DNA from 4 places in the Sphingobium cloacae genome. Region 3 is predicted to be linked to each of the others. Evidence: predicted binding sites of a transcription regulator. Region 3 holds the regulator's gene; each other region holds the start of a gene.
The links. Region 3 encodes LexA, which represses DNA repair genes until DNA is damaged. Its sites were predicted from a motif close to GTTCCNCNCTTGTTCT; they were not measured.
Positions count from the first base shown of each region.

Region 1: a site for LexA is predicted at 2,001-2,016, ahead of tcmP (three-Cys-motif partner protein TcmP). Genes of this name have one in related genera too.
Region 2: a site for LexA is predicted at 1,698-1,713, ahead of SCLO_RS04315 (ATP-dependent helicase). Genes of this name have one in related genera too.
Region 4: a site for LexA is predicted at 1,332-1,347, ahead of uvrA (excinuclease ABC subunit UvrA). Genes of this name have one in related genera too.

Region 1 covers NZ_AP017655.1:3,048,781-3,051,989, reverse strand. Annotated here, with positions in the region: partial or broken gene SCLO_RS14920 (IS5 family transposase) at 1-326, opposite strand, end outside; gene SCLO_RS14915 (IS630 family transposase) at 491-1,561, shown strand; gene tcmP (three-Cys-motif partner protein TcmP) at 1,563-1,967, opposite strand; gene SCLO_RS14905 (response regulator) at 2,505-3,209, opposite strand, start outside.
Region 2 covers NZ_AP017655.1:882,569-885,777, reverse strand. Annotated here, with positions in the region: gene SCLO_RS04315 (ATP-dependent helicase) at 1-1,628, opposite strand, end outside; gene SCLO_RS04310 (GFA family protein) at 1,732-2,127, shown strand; gene SCLO_RS04305 (Fe-S oxidoreductase) at 2,261-2,677, shown strand; gene rsmD (16S rRNA (guanine(966)-N(2))-methyltransferase RsmD) at 2,722-3,209, opposite strand, start outside.
Region 3 covers NZ_AP017655.1:1,308,457-1,311,665, reverse strand. Annotated here, with positions in the region: gene SCLO_RS06375 (ComEC/Rec2 family competence protein) at 1-1,179, shown strand, start outside; gene lexA (transcriptional repressor LexA) at 1,176-1,847, opposite strand; gene SCLO_RS23275 (hypothetical protein) at 2,000-2,137, shown strand; gene SCLO_RS06365 (molybdopterin molybdotransferase MoeA) at 2,183-3,209, opposite strand, start outside.
Region 4 covers NZ_AP017655.1:3,631,548-3,634,756, reverse strand. Annotated here, with positions in the region: gene SCLO_RS17845 (UrcA family protein) at 1-12, opposite strand, end outside; gene SCLO_RS17840 (septal ring lytic transglycosylase RlpA family protein) at 651-1,223, opposite strand; gene uvrA (excinuclease ABC subunit UvrA) at 1,359-3,209, shown strand, end outside.

The sequences.
Region 1 (3,209 bases), 1.7 Mb from region 3:
TCGGCCAAGCGCCTCGGTTTGCTGAGTCCCCTTTTTATGCCGACGGCACAATGATGTGCCCGGACCACCGTGCTGTCGATCATGTCGGCGGCCGCGTCGCGCCCCGCCAGTTCGGCCAGCGTCTCGAGCATGGCATCGAACACGCCGGTCGTGACCCATCGTCGATAGCGCCGGAACACGCTGTTCCACTTGCCATACTCGTCCGGCAGGTGCCGCCATTGCGCGCCGGTCCGCGCAATCCACATCATGCCCTCGAAATAAGGGCGATTATCCTGCGCCGGGCGGCATCCACGACCGTGCTCAGGCGGCAGCAGCGGCCCGATCACTTCCCATTCTTCGTCCGTAACGCCGATCCGCTCGCCCAAGGCTGCCTCCAAAAGCCAGCCTTGAATCAGCGACCGAGTCCCCAGTCAAGCTTTGTCCACGAAACCTAGTGCAATGACGCAGACGGGAGATTCACAAATCGTCTAGGACATGCGACTCTCCCGTCATGGCCCAGACCGTCAACATCCTCTTGAACGCCGCCGACCGTGCTCGGCTTGAACAAATCGTCGGCGACCGCAACTGCCCGCTCAAGCATGTGCTGCGCGCCAGGATCGTGCTGCTCTCCAGCGACCGCTTGCCGGTGCTCGAAGTGGCCCGCCGCGCCGGCGTCAGCCGACCTGCGGTCTGGCGCTGGCAACAGCGCTTCGCTGAGGAAGGCGTCGATGGTCTTCTCCGCGACAAGACGCGCAAGCCCGGTACGGCGCCGATCGCCGCGCCCGTCGTCGCACGGATCGTTGCGTTGACCTGCTCCGAACCGCCCGGTGCCGTGACCCATTGGACCGGCCGCGCAATGGCCAAAGCCTTCGGCGTCTCGCTCCGAACCGTCCAGCGCATCTGGCAGGTCCATCACCTCCAACCCCACCGTCTGCGAACCTTCAAGAGATCGAGCGACCCCGCCTTCGCCGCCAAGGTCGAAGACATCGTCGGTCTCTACATGGCCCCGCCGGCTCACGCCGTCGTCATCTCGATCGACGAGAAGAGCCAGATCCAGGCCCTCGACCGAACCCAACCCGGTCTGCCGTTGAAGCCGGGCAAATGCGGAACAATGACGCACGACTACAAACGCAATGGCACGACCACCCTGTTCGCCGCGCTCGACGTCCTCCACGGCACAGTCGTCGGTCGCTGCATGCCCAAGCACAGGCACCAGGAGTTCATCAAGTTCCTCAACGCCGTCGAGCGCGCCGTTCCTGCCGGCAAGGTGATCCACGCCGTCCTCGACAACTACGCCACCCACAAGCATCCGAAGGTCCTGGAGTGGCTCGCCGATCATCCACGCTGGGTGTTCCATTTCACCCCGACCTCGGGCTCATGGCTCAACGCCGTCGAGAACTTCTTCTCGGCGCTCACCCGAAGGGTCATCCGGCGCGGCGTCTTCACCTCCGTCGTCGACCTCCAGGACACCATTAGCGCTTACATCCGAAAGCAGAACGCCGACCCTAAGCCCTTCGTCTGGACCAAGCCGGCCGAGACCATTCTCGCCAAACTCAGGCGGCTGCCTGTACCAACCGACTGAGTCAGTGCACTAGCCGAGTTTCATTGAAATACGTGGCCGCATCGTCGTCCACTTCACCGCAGGTTATATTGGGCTTGTAACGCAGTTTTTCGAACCCGGGCAGTTTTCCGACTTCATTTTGAAGCGTGGACGTATTGTTTCCATCAGCATCATTGAAATAAGCGGTGAGCATCTGAGACATTTGCGGATGATCAATCGCTGCCTGAAGAACCAGCAAGGGTGTGGAGGCAGCTCCATCCCGATAGCGCCCTGGACCTGCATAAAGATCCATATAAGCGATCTTGCCGCCTGATCTGGCAACAGTTGGCATAACGACCTGCGCCCACGTCGAAAAATATTTGCTTACGATACGAGCCTTGACCTCAGACTGATCGGTTCGCTCTTCGAAAAACTTTTGCGCGCTCATATTGCCTCAACGCCGCGTGTGAGTTTCCTCAATAGAACAAAAAATGAACGAGCGCAATTTGAATGCTCCCGGCGTTGGGGGCACGCCGGTCACGCCAGAGGCGGACGGCGTTCAGTTCCGTTTTCCATAACGGCACCTTTTTCCAGATTATTAGGGGTCTGCATTAGCGCGAATCCATCACCCCGGAATGGCAGATTATGCAATTCAACCTTGAAGCCAAAGAGGCATAATGATACAAGGTGAATGTGCCTGAAACACCGCCCAAAGACCCAAATCTTTACTGCAAATCTGATTTGGGGGCATGGCAAGTGGCATTTCAATCTCCGAAATGTATATCTACCAAGTATTTCAAATACTTGAGTATTACTTGTCCGTCCTCTTCTGGGCACCAGTCAACCCTTTTATCGTGCTGATTTTCCACGATAAAAGGGTGATCTCAAAAAAACACCCCCACATATGTTCCCACATTTTATGTGGGACTTGCTGGTGCCTATGGGGCTGGATTGAGACGATTCCAAACCCTCGCAAGCAAGAAGGTCAGGGTCGTTCTTCCGGGGATCGGACACGCAGCCGATAACCAACTGCCAACTCATTGACGATCAATCGCGGGCGGGACGGGTCAGTTTCCAGCTTCTGACGCAGGCCGCGCACCGCAATGCGGAGATAATCGACGCGATCCTCCTGCGCGGCTCCCCAAACCGCGCGAAGTAGCTGCGCATGACTCACGACCCGATCGGGACGCCGGCTCAACTCGGCGAGCACGCCATATTCCTTGGGCGTTAGGTGAATATCCTTGCCTGCGCGTTCAACCCGGCGATGCGCAAGGTCGATCCGCACGTCGCCCGTCTCGATCACCCGCTCCGTCTCCTGGTCGGGAGTGCGGTGGCGCATGGCCGTGCGGATGCGGGCCAGCAGTTCCTCCGTGTCGAACGGCTTGGTCAGATAGTCGTCCGCGCCAAGATCGAGGGCGGCCACCTTCTCCGTCGTGTCCTCCCGCGCCGAAACGACAATCAGCGTCGCGCTCGACCGGCTTCGCATCGGCTGGATCAATTCCAGCCCGTCACGATCGGGAAGGCCAAGATCGAGCAGCACGACATCGGGCTTCTCGATGTCCAGCAGGGACAGTCCCTCGCGCGCGCTCGTCGCCTCCACGACGCCGTGACCGGCACGCTGAACAGCCGTGCGCAACAGCCGCCGTATATGGGCATCATCTTCGACGATCAGGATTTTTGCGACCGATGC
Region 2 (3,209 bases), 430 kb from region 3:
ATGACGAGGCTGACATGCTCCAGGAACGCGCCCAGCGTCTCATATTCCTCCATGGCGCGGGCGAGTTCGCTGAGGTTCTCCAGCCGCCCCGCGCTTTCCGCCGTGCGATCCGCCTGAAGCATGGCGGTATAGCCGCTTTCGTCGAGGATCTGCCGGGCCAGTTCGGCATGGGGCAATTGCGCCGCCCGGTCGCGCCAGCGCGCCAGGTCGCCGATGAACGCGCCCAGCGACCGCCGCGCCTGCGGCGTCAGTTCGTCGGTATCCAATATGCGCGCGGCGGCGAGCGCCAGGGGAATGCCCTCCGCCCGCGCCAGTCGATGCAGCTTTTCGACGGCCTTGTCGCCAAGGCCGCGCTTGGGCACGTTGACGATCCGCTCGAACGCCAGGTCGTCGGCGGGCTGGTTCACCAGCCGCAGATAGGCCAGCGCATCGCGGATTTCGGCGCGCTCATAGAAGCGGAAACCGCCGACGATGCGATAGGGCAGGCCGATCTGGATGAAGCGGTCCTCGAACTCGCGGGTCTGGTGCTGCGCGCGCACGAGGATGGCCACCTCGTCCAGCGACCCGCCGCCGCGTTCGATCCCCTCGATCTCGTCCCCGACCCGGCGTGCTTCCTCCGGCCCGTCCCACACGCCGATGACGCGGACCTTCTCGCCCGCGTCGATGTCGGTCCAGAGCGTCTTGCCGAGCCGGTTGCCATTCTCCGCGATCACGCCGGAAGCCGCGCCCAGGATATGCGGCGTCGATCGGTAATTCTGTTCCAGCCGCACGATCTTCGCGCCCGGAAAATCCTTTTCGAAGCGCAGGATATTGGCGACCTCCGCCCCGCGCCATGAATAAATGGACTGGTCGTCATCGCCCACGCAGCAGATGTTCTTGCGGTTCTGGGCCAGCAGGCGGAGCCAGAGATACTGGCTGCTGTTGGTGTCCTGATATTCGTCCACCATGATATAGCGGAAACGCTGCTGATAGTTTTCCAGCACGTCGCGATGCCGCTTGAGGATCGTCAGCACGTGCAGCAGCAGGTCGCCGAAGTCGCAGGCGTTCACCTCGCGCAATCGGGCCTGATAGGCGGCGTAGAGCTTTTGCCCGCGCCCATGCGCATAGGCTTCGCTTTCCCCCGCGCCGATCTCCTCGGGCGTCAGGCCCTTGTTCTTCCACTGGTCGATCAGGCCGCCCAACTGGCGCGCGGGCCATCGCTTTTCGTCGATGCCCTCCGCCTGGATGAGCTGCTTCATCAGGCGAAGCTGGTCGTCGGTGTCGAGGATGGTGAAATTGGATTGCAGGCCCACCAGTTCCGCATGGCGGCGCAGCATCTTCGCGGCGATGGCGTGGAAGGTGCCGAGCCATGGCATCCCTTCGACCGCCGGGCCGATCATGCGCCCGACGCGCTCGCGCATTTCCCGCGCCGCCTTGTTGGTGAAGGTGACGGCGAGGATTTCCGAAGGATAGGCCCGCCGCGTGGCGATGAGATGGGCGAGCCGTGCCGTCAGCGCCGCCGTCTTCCCCGTGCCCGCGCCGGCGAGGACGAGGACCGGCCCTTCCGTCGTCAGCACGGCCTCCCGCTGGGGGGCGTTCAGGCCCAGAAGATAGGGCGGATCGGAAGGGGAGGGCGCGACGGTCGTCATGAGCGAACAACTAGGATGGGCGGGATGGCGGAACAAGAGGCGGGGCCTTGCGGAAGGAAGGCGAGTATGAGAACAAAAAGAGAATCATGCAAGGAGAAACACCATGGCCACCGGTGGTTGCCAGTGCGGCGACATTCGTTACGAAGTCCGGGGCGAGCCCGCGCACAGCGCGCTTTGCCATTGCACCGATTGCAGAAGGAGCAGCGGTGCGCCGATGATGGGCTGGACCCTGTTCGCCGAAACGGACGTGACCGTCAGCGGCCATCCGGTGCGATACCGGTCATCCGAGGACGCGACGCGGCATTTTTGCGGACGGTGCGGGACGGGACTATTCTATACCAATCCGGCGATCTTCCCCGACTTCATCGATATCCAGACCGCGACGCTGGACGATCCGTCGCTCTTTCCGCCCAGCGCGCATATCCAATATGCGGAGGCGGTGGCATGGATGGGCGCCGCCCATGATCTTCCCAGGTTCGAACGCTTTCCGGAAGGCTGAGCGTCCCGCTCATCTGACGGCGCAATAGCAACGGTTCGTCGCCGGCACAGGAACGGCAGCGGTCGGATTCCGGTTCTTTCACGGCCCCGTGCGGCAGAACGGGGCAAGAGAGAATAATGAAAGGAATATCCCGATGAGATCGATCATGCTGGCGGGTGCCGCCATGATGTGCTTCGCGAGCGCCATGCCCGCAGCGACCTTCGCGCAGGATATGCCGGCGACCAATGCGCCGCCGGCAGGCGCCGAAGCGCCCCCGCCGTCCGCGGACCCGTCAGCCGGTCAGGTGCCGGGGCAGGCCGATCCCAATGCCGGGCAGCCCACCGGTTCGGTCCCTCCCTCTACCGATATGCAGCCCGCGCCGCCCAATGCGCCCGCCGATCCGTCCGCGCCGACCGGCTCGGCCTCCAATCCCGTGACGATGGGGGGCAATATGACGCCGCCTCCCACCGAAGCGAAGGATTATCCCGTTTGCAGCAAGACGGTGCAGGATAGCTGCATCAACCCCAGCGAGGCGCGGAAAGCGAAGAAGGCCAACCGCAAGCCCCGCTGAGGAAAGCCACTACGCCATATTGCATAAGGCGGCCATGGGTCGCCTTATGCTCTTTCCGTCCGCTTATCATCATCCGGGCGCAGGATCGTCAGGCGCGCCTTGCCCACGTCGCGCGTCGTGTCGATGACGAAGCCCTTCACCTCCACATCTTCACGCCGGTCCGTTTCGATGCTGACCCAACTGGCGGGGCCGGTCCAGCCCAGTCGGCTGAGCTTGTCGAGCGCCACCGCGCCCGCGCCGGTCTGGTAGGGCGGGTCCATGAAGATGAGGTCCAGCGGCCTGCTGGCCGGACCGAGCGAAAGGACGCTGCTTGGGCGGATGTCGGCTCTTACGCCCAGACGCTCGCCATTGGCGCGGATCGCATCGATCGCCGTCCGGTCCTGTTCCACGAAGAGGCAGCTTGCCGCCCCGCGCGACAGCGCCTCGAAACCCAGCGCCCCCGACCCCGCGAAGAAATCCCCGACCGCCAGCCCCTCGAAGGAGCCAAGGCGGCTCAGCAGCATCGAGAAAAGCGTTTCGCGCGTACGATCCG
Region 3 (3,209 bases):
ACCGTGCGGTCCTGCGTCGCCGCGTTGCTGGTGCTGGGCGGGCTGGCATTGGGGCGGGACGCGATCACATTGCGTCTGGTGGCGACGGGGGCGTTGATCGTCCTGTGCCTGTGGCCCGAAGCCTTGATCGGGCCGAGTTTCCAGATGAGCTTCGCCGCGGTGGTCGCGATCATCGCCCTGTCCGAGCATCCGCGCTTTCGCGCTTTCGCCGCGGCGCGCGATGAAAATCCGTGGCGAAAGACCGGGCGGGCCGTGACCGTCCTGCTGCTCACGGGCTTCGCGGTCGAACTGGTGCTGGCGCCGATCGCTTTCTTCCATTTCCACAAGGCGGGCATGTTGGGCGCATTCGCCAATATCATCGCGATCCCGCTGACTACCTTCGTGGTCATGCCGTTGGAAGCGCTGGCGCTGCTGCTCGATCTGGCGGGCCTGGGGGCACCGGCATGGTGGGCGACCGGGAAGGCGTTGGACCTGTTGCTGTTCATTGCCCATGGCGTCGGTTCAAGTCCGATGGCGGTGGCTTTGGGACCCGCGCTGCCGGGCTGGATCTTCGGGATGATGGTGATGGGCGGGTTGTGGTGCCTGCTCTGGCGGAGTGGATGGCGCTGGCTGGGACTTGTCCCGGCGACGATCGGGTTCGTCGCCATCCTTCTCAATCCCGCACCCGATATATTGGTCACGGGAGATGGCCGCCACGTCGCCTTGCGCACGGATCAAGGCATGGCCCTGCTGCGGGATCGGGCCGGCGATTATGTGCGCGACGCGATGGCCGAAAGCGCGGGATATGGCGGCGTGCTGGAAGCGCTGGCGGACTTGCCGCAGGCGCGTTGCTCGGACGATCTTTGCTCCGTTCAACTGGACCGGGGAGGCCGTCGCTGGCGGTTGCTCGTGACCCGTAGCGACATGCTGGTCGAGAGGGGCGCTTTCAGGCGCGACTGCCGATGGGCCGACATCGTGATCAGCGATCGCCGCTTGCCGCGATGGTGTCAGCCGGCATGGCTGAAAGCGGATCGGCCCCTGCTGGCGATGACAGGTGGGCTCTCCATCAATCTGGAGAAGGGCACGGTCCGGACCGTCCATCGCCCGGATGACGCTCATCCATGGATGCCGCGTCGAACCGGACCCGGCCGGGGTGGCCACGCCCCATCCAAGGCTTCCGGTTCGGATGCCGCGCCTTAATTATATCGGCGCAGCAATCCTGCCAGCTTGCCCTGGATGCGGACCTGATGGGGATCATATAATTGCGGCTCATAGGCGCTGTTGGCGGGGTCCAGCCTCACTCTCTGGCCGTCTCGCCGGAAATATTTGAGCGTGGCTTCGCTATCGTCGATGAGGGCGACCACGATCTGTCCCTCCCGCGCCACATCCGTTTTCTGGATCAGCGCGAAATCGCCGTCCAGAATCCCTGCGTCGACCATGGAATCGCCCGCCACTTCCAGCGCATAATGATCGCCTGCGCCCAGCAACGCCGCCGGAACGGACAGCATGTTATGCCCCTCCAGCGCTTCGATGGGGACGCCCGCCGCGATCCTGCCATGCAACGGGATTTCAACGATGTCGTTGGCGGCGATGGGCAGGCTGGCAGGCGCTCGCGGCTTGGCGGTGGGGGCGTCCTTGGGCAAACGGTGCATGGCTTCGGGCAGCTTCAACACTTCCAGCGCGCGCGCGCGGTTCGGCAGGCGCCGGATGAAGCCGCGTTCCTCCAGCGCGTTGATCAGGCGGTGGATACCCGATTTGGATCGCAGGTCGAGCGCATCCTTCATTTCCTCGAAAGAAGGGGATACGCCCCGCCCTTCCAGGCGGGTCTGGATGAAGCTGAGCAACTGTTGCTGTTTGGGCGTCAACATGCCTGCGATCCTTCTGTGGAACGGATGGAGAACGCATAGGAAACGGAAAGGGGTAAGTCAAGCGTCTAACCGTTGGTCGCAATGGAGTGGAACGGCGGGCGATGCGGGTCGTTGAAGCCCTGCCTCTCAAGTGAAGAGGCGAGGAGAGTGACATGCCCAACCAGAACGATCAGGACAAGCAACAGCGCCGCGACCAGCAGGACGGCCGCCAGCAGCAGCAGGAAAACAAGCAGGGCCAGATGGGTGAGGAACGCCGCAAGGATTCCAATCCTGGCAAGCAGCAGCGCTGAAGCAAGCCGAAGACGGGAAAGGGGGTCGCTGCGCGGCCCCTTTTTCTATAGGGGAAAGGGCAGGATCTTGACGATGTCGCCTGCGCCCGCCGCACCGGAATGCGCGGGGCGCCATATCAGGCAATCGGCTTGCGCCATCGCCGCCACGGCCGCGCTGTCCTGCGACGTGACGGAAACGATTCCATCCTCCCCGTGAAAGGCGCGCAGATAATCGTCCCGTTCTCCCGTGCCGGGCAGGGGAATAGCGAGCTGGGCATTGGTGATCGCGGGAAGAGGAGAAGCCGCGCCGCCCATATGACGGACCAACGGCAACAGGAAAAGCATGGCGGTGACATGGGCCGAAACCGGATTGCCCGGAAGACCGAGAAAGACTGAATCACCGAGCTTTCCTGCCATCAGCGGCTTGCCGGGCCGCATCCGGATCTTCCAGAAATCCAGCGAACCGCCCGCTTCGGTGAAGGCCGCGCGCACCAGATCGTGATCGCCGACCGAGGCCCCGCCCGTCGACACGATGATGTCAGCTTCGCCCGCCTTGATGAATGCCTGCGTCAGGGCCGGCAGATCGTCGGGCACGATGCCCAGGTCGATGATGTCGCAAGGCACGGCGGCGAGCATCGCCGCGAGCATAGGCGCGTTGGAGGAAGGCAAGCGGCCCGGAGGCGTGGGCGCGCCAGGGGCGACAAGCTCATTGCCCGTCGAAAGCAGGGCGACGATCGGGCGCCTCCTGACCGGCAGGACCCCATGGCCGGCCAGGACGGCGAGGGCGATCCTGGCGGCGTTCAATTGCGAGCCGGCGGCCAGCAATGTTTCGCCAGCGCGAAAATCCGATGCTGCGGGACGGACATGCTGGCCCTGTGTCAGCGGCTTGTCCTCGCCGCGCAGGGTATCCCCGGTCAGCGCGGCATGCTCCTGAATGAGGATGGCGTCGGCCCCGACGGGCACCGGCGCGCCGGTGAAGATGCGACAGGCGGTCCCCCTGGCAAGCGGGGCAGGCAGGGCGCCGCCCGCGCTGCTGATATCGGTCACGCGCCAGGGTCCGGGCCATTCGGCGGCGCGTACCGCATAGCCGTCC
Region 4 (3,209 bases), 1.4 Mb from region 3:
TGGGGCGAACATGGCAAGGTCTCCTCAACTATTGTCTTGCCGGACCTCCTCGGGGAAAGAGGAGAAATCCGGTATGAAAACGGAGGCAGGGCCGAATTAGGAAGGCTCGCCGCCGTTACCCTTCCCTTTTATCGAGAGGCCCGAAGCGATACCCGCGGCGTTCGGTGGACTGCGCGCTGCATCGTCCAACAGCGGCCGTGTCGACAAAGAGCCCATAAGGCCCGACCAAAGGCATGACGAACGACATGCCCGTATCGACAAGCGACGTTTCCGTAGCGGAAACCGCGAATCGAAATGACTTGTGCGAATAGAAAACGCCCCCGGCGCAAGGGAAGGCCGGGGGCGTATCCAGGATGCTGTCGGGCACTCCAGGATTTGAAACTGTCACTCAATAGACGACACGCTTGCGCGTTAACCGTCTCTGAACAGAGGGAAACCCTCTTCGATTTGCCAATGATAATCGAGAAACGCCATATATCAGGCGCTGTTCGACGATCCGTCGTCAATTTCGGCCGGGCAGCATCCCCACGGGACAAACGACCTTCCTGCGGCCACAAGCGACATCTGGCGGTGGGCATCAATATAGCTACGTTTCCGTAACGTCAATGCGATTTCCGTCTCATTTTGGAAATAATGACAGCTATATTTACCTATTTTTCCGCAGCCAATTGGGCCCGCCATTTCGCCAGCACGGATTCCGGAACACGCGGTCTTTCCGCCGCCTCCTGGCCTTCGCGCAGCCTTTTCCGGTCTTTTTCCGATGGGTTGGCTATGCGGACCCGTACCGGAGCCACGCCTTTAAGATGCATACCCAGTTGCTGCGCCGCCCCTTTGGAAAGGTCAATAATCCTGCCTCTTCCGGAAAATGGCCCACGGTCATTTATCCGCACCAAGATCGTGCGCCCCGTATCGAGCGAAGTCACCTCGACATAGCTCGGCAGCGGCAGAGTGGTGTGCGCAGCGGTCACCGCCTTGGGCCGGAATCGTTCGCCATTGGCCGTCTGATTACCCGATTCGCTCCCGTACCAGCTCGCATAACCCAGATAGTCGTAGGTCGGATCGGCCGCCGGCACATAGGTCACGCCACGCACGCTGTACGGCTTTCCGATCTTCACCGGCACGTCGCTCACCGGTCGATATTTCACGCCCCCGCCACAGGCCGCCAGCAGCACCGTCGCCGCCAGCACGCCACCTCGTACCCCCTTCGCCTTTCCACCGCTCATGGCGCGAACCCTAATGCGGAGTGACGCAGTATGGAACCCCACGCCTTTTCCTTTCGCAACGACGATCCTATCTAAGCGTACGAATGCGAAACACGCACTTGCCCGAACAGAACAAATCTGGAACAAGCGGCCCCCATGAGTCTCACGCATATTTCCGTGCGCGGCGCGCGCGAGCACAACCTCAAGGGCGTGGATGTCGACCTGCCCCGCGACGCGCTGGTGGTCATTACCGGCCTGTCGGGTTCAGGCAAGTCCTCCCTCGCCTTCGACACCATCTATGCCGAGGGTCAGCGGCGCTATGTGGAATCGCTCTCCGCCTATGCTCGGCAGTTCCTGGAGATGATGCAGAAGCCCGATGTGGAGCATATAGAGGGTCTCTCCCCCGCCATCTCCATCGAACAGAAGACAACCAGCCGCAATCCGCGCTCGACGGTCGCGACGGTCACGGAAATCTACGACTATATGCGCCTGCTCTGGGCGCGTGTCGGCATTCCCTATTCGCCCGCGACCGGCCTGCCCATCGCCGCGCAGACGGTGAGCCAGATGGTCGACCGCGTGATGCAGTTGCCTGAAGGCACGCGCTTCTACCTGCTCGCCCCGGTCGTGCGCGGCCGCAAGGGCGAATATCGCAAGGAACTGGCGGAATGGCAGAAGGCCGGCTTTACCCGCGTCCGCATCGACGGCGAACTCTACGCGATCGAGGAAGCGCCTGCCCTCGACAAGAAATACAAGCATGACATCGAAGTCGTGGTCGACCGCCTCGCCGTCGCGCCCGACATGTCCACGCGCCTCGCCGACAGCTTCGAAACCGCGCTGAAACTGGCGGATGGCCTAGCCTATGTCGATCTGGCGGACGGCATCGTCCCCGGTCGCGAGGACGAAACCCAGTCCTCCGGCAAGATGAAGAACAGCGGGATTCCCGCCAACCGCATCGTCTTCTCCGAAAAATTCGCCTGTCCGGTGAGCGGCTTCACGATCCCCGAAATCGAACCCCGCCTCTTCTCCTTCAACGCGCCGCAGGGCGCCTGCCCCGCTTGCGACGGCTTGGGCGAACGGCAGGAATTCGACCCCGAACTGGTCGTCCCCAATGAAGCCCTTTCCCTGAAGAAAGGGGCGGTCGTTCCCTGGGCCAAATCCAATCCGCCCAGCCCCTATTACATGCAGGTGCTCGGCAGCCTGGCGAAGGAATTCGGCTTCTCCCTCGACACGCCCTGGCAGGATTTGCCCGGCGAGGTGAAACTCATCATCCTCCACGGCACCGGGGGCAAGCCTGTCACCCTTCGCTTCCAGGACGGCAAGAAAAGCTATGAAGTCCGAAAGCCCTTCGAAGGCGTGATCGGCAACCTCAACCGCCGCCTGCTCCAGACCGAATCCGCATGGATGCGCGAGGAACTCAGCAAATATCAGACAGCCATGCCCTGCGAGACGTGCGATGGCGCACGCCTCAAGCCCGAAGCGCTCGCGGTCAAGATCGCGGGCGAGGACATATCGCTTTCAACCCGACGCTCCGTGGTGGACGCGCTCGCTTTCTTCTCGACTCTCCCAGAAAAGCTCAACGATCAGCAGAACCAGATCGCCAAGGCGATACTCAAGGAGATCGTCGAGCGCCTCGGTTTCCTCAACAATGTCGGCCTCGATTATCTCAATCTCGACCGTACCAGCGGCACGTTGTCGGGCGGCGAGTCCCAGCGCATCCGCCTTGCCAGCCAGATCGGCAGCGGTCTTTCAGGGGTGCTCTACGTCCTCGACGAACCCAGCATCGGCCTGCACCAGCGCGACAATGACCGCCTGCTCATCACGCTCAAGCGCCTGCGCGACCTGGGCAACACCGTCATCGTCGTGGAGCATGACGAAGATGCGATCCGCGCCGCGGACTATATCGTCGACATGGGTCCGGGTGCAGGCGTCCATGGCGGGAGCATTGTCGCACAAGGCAGCCTCAACCAGCTTCTCGCCCACAAGGACAGCCTGACCGCGGATTATCTC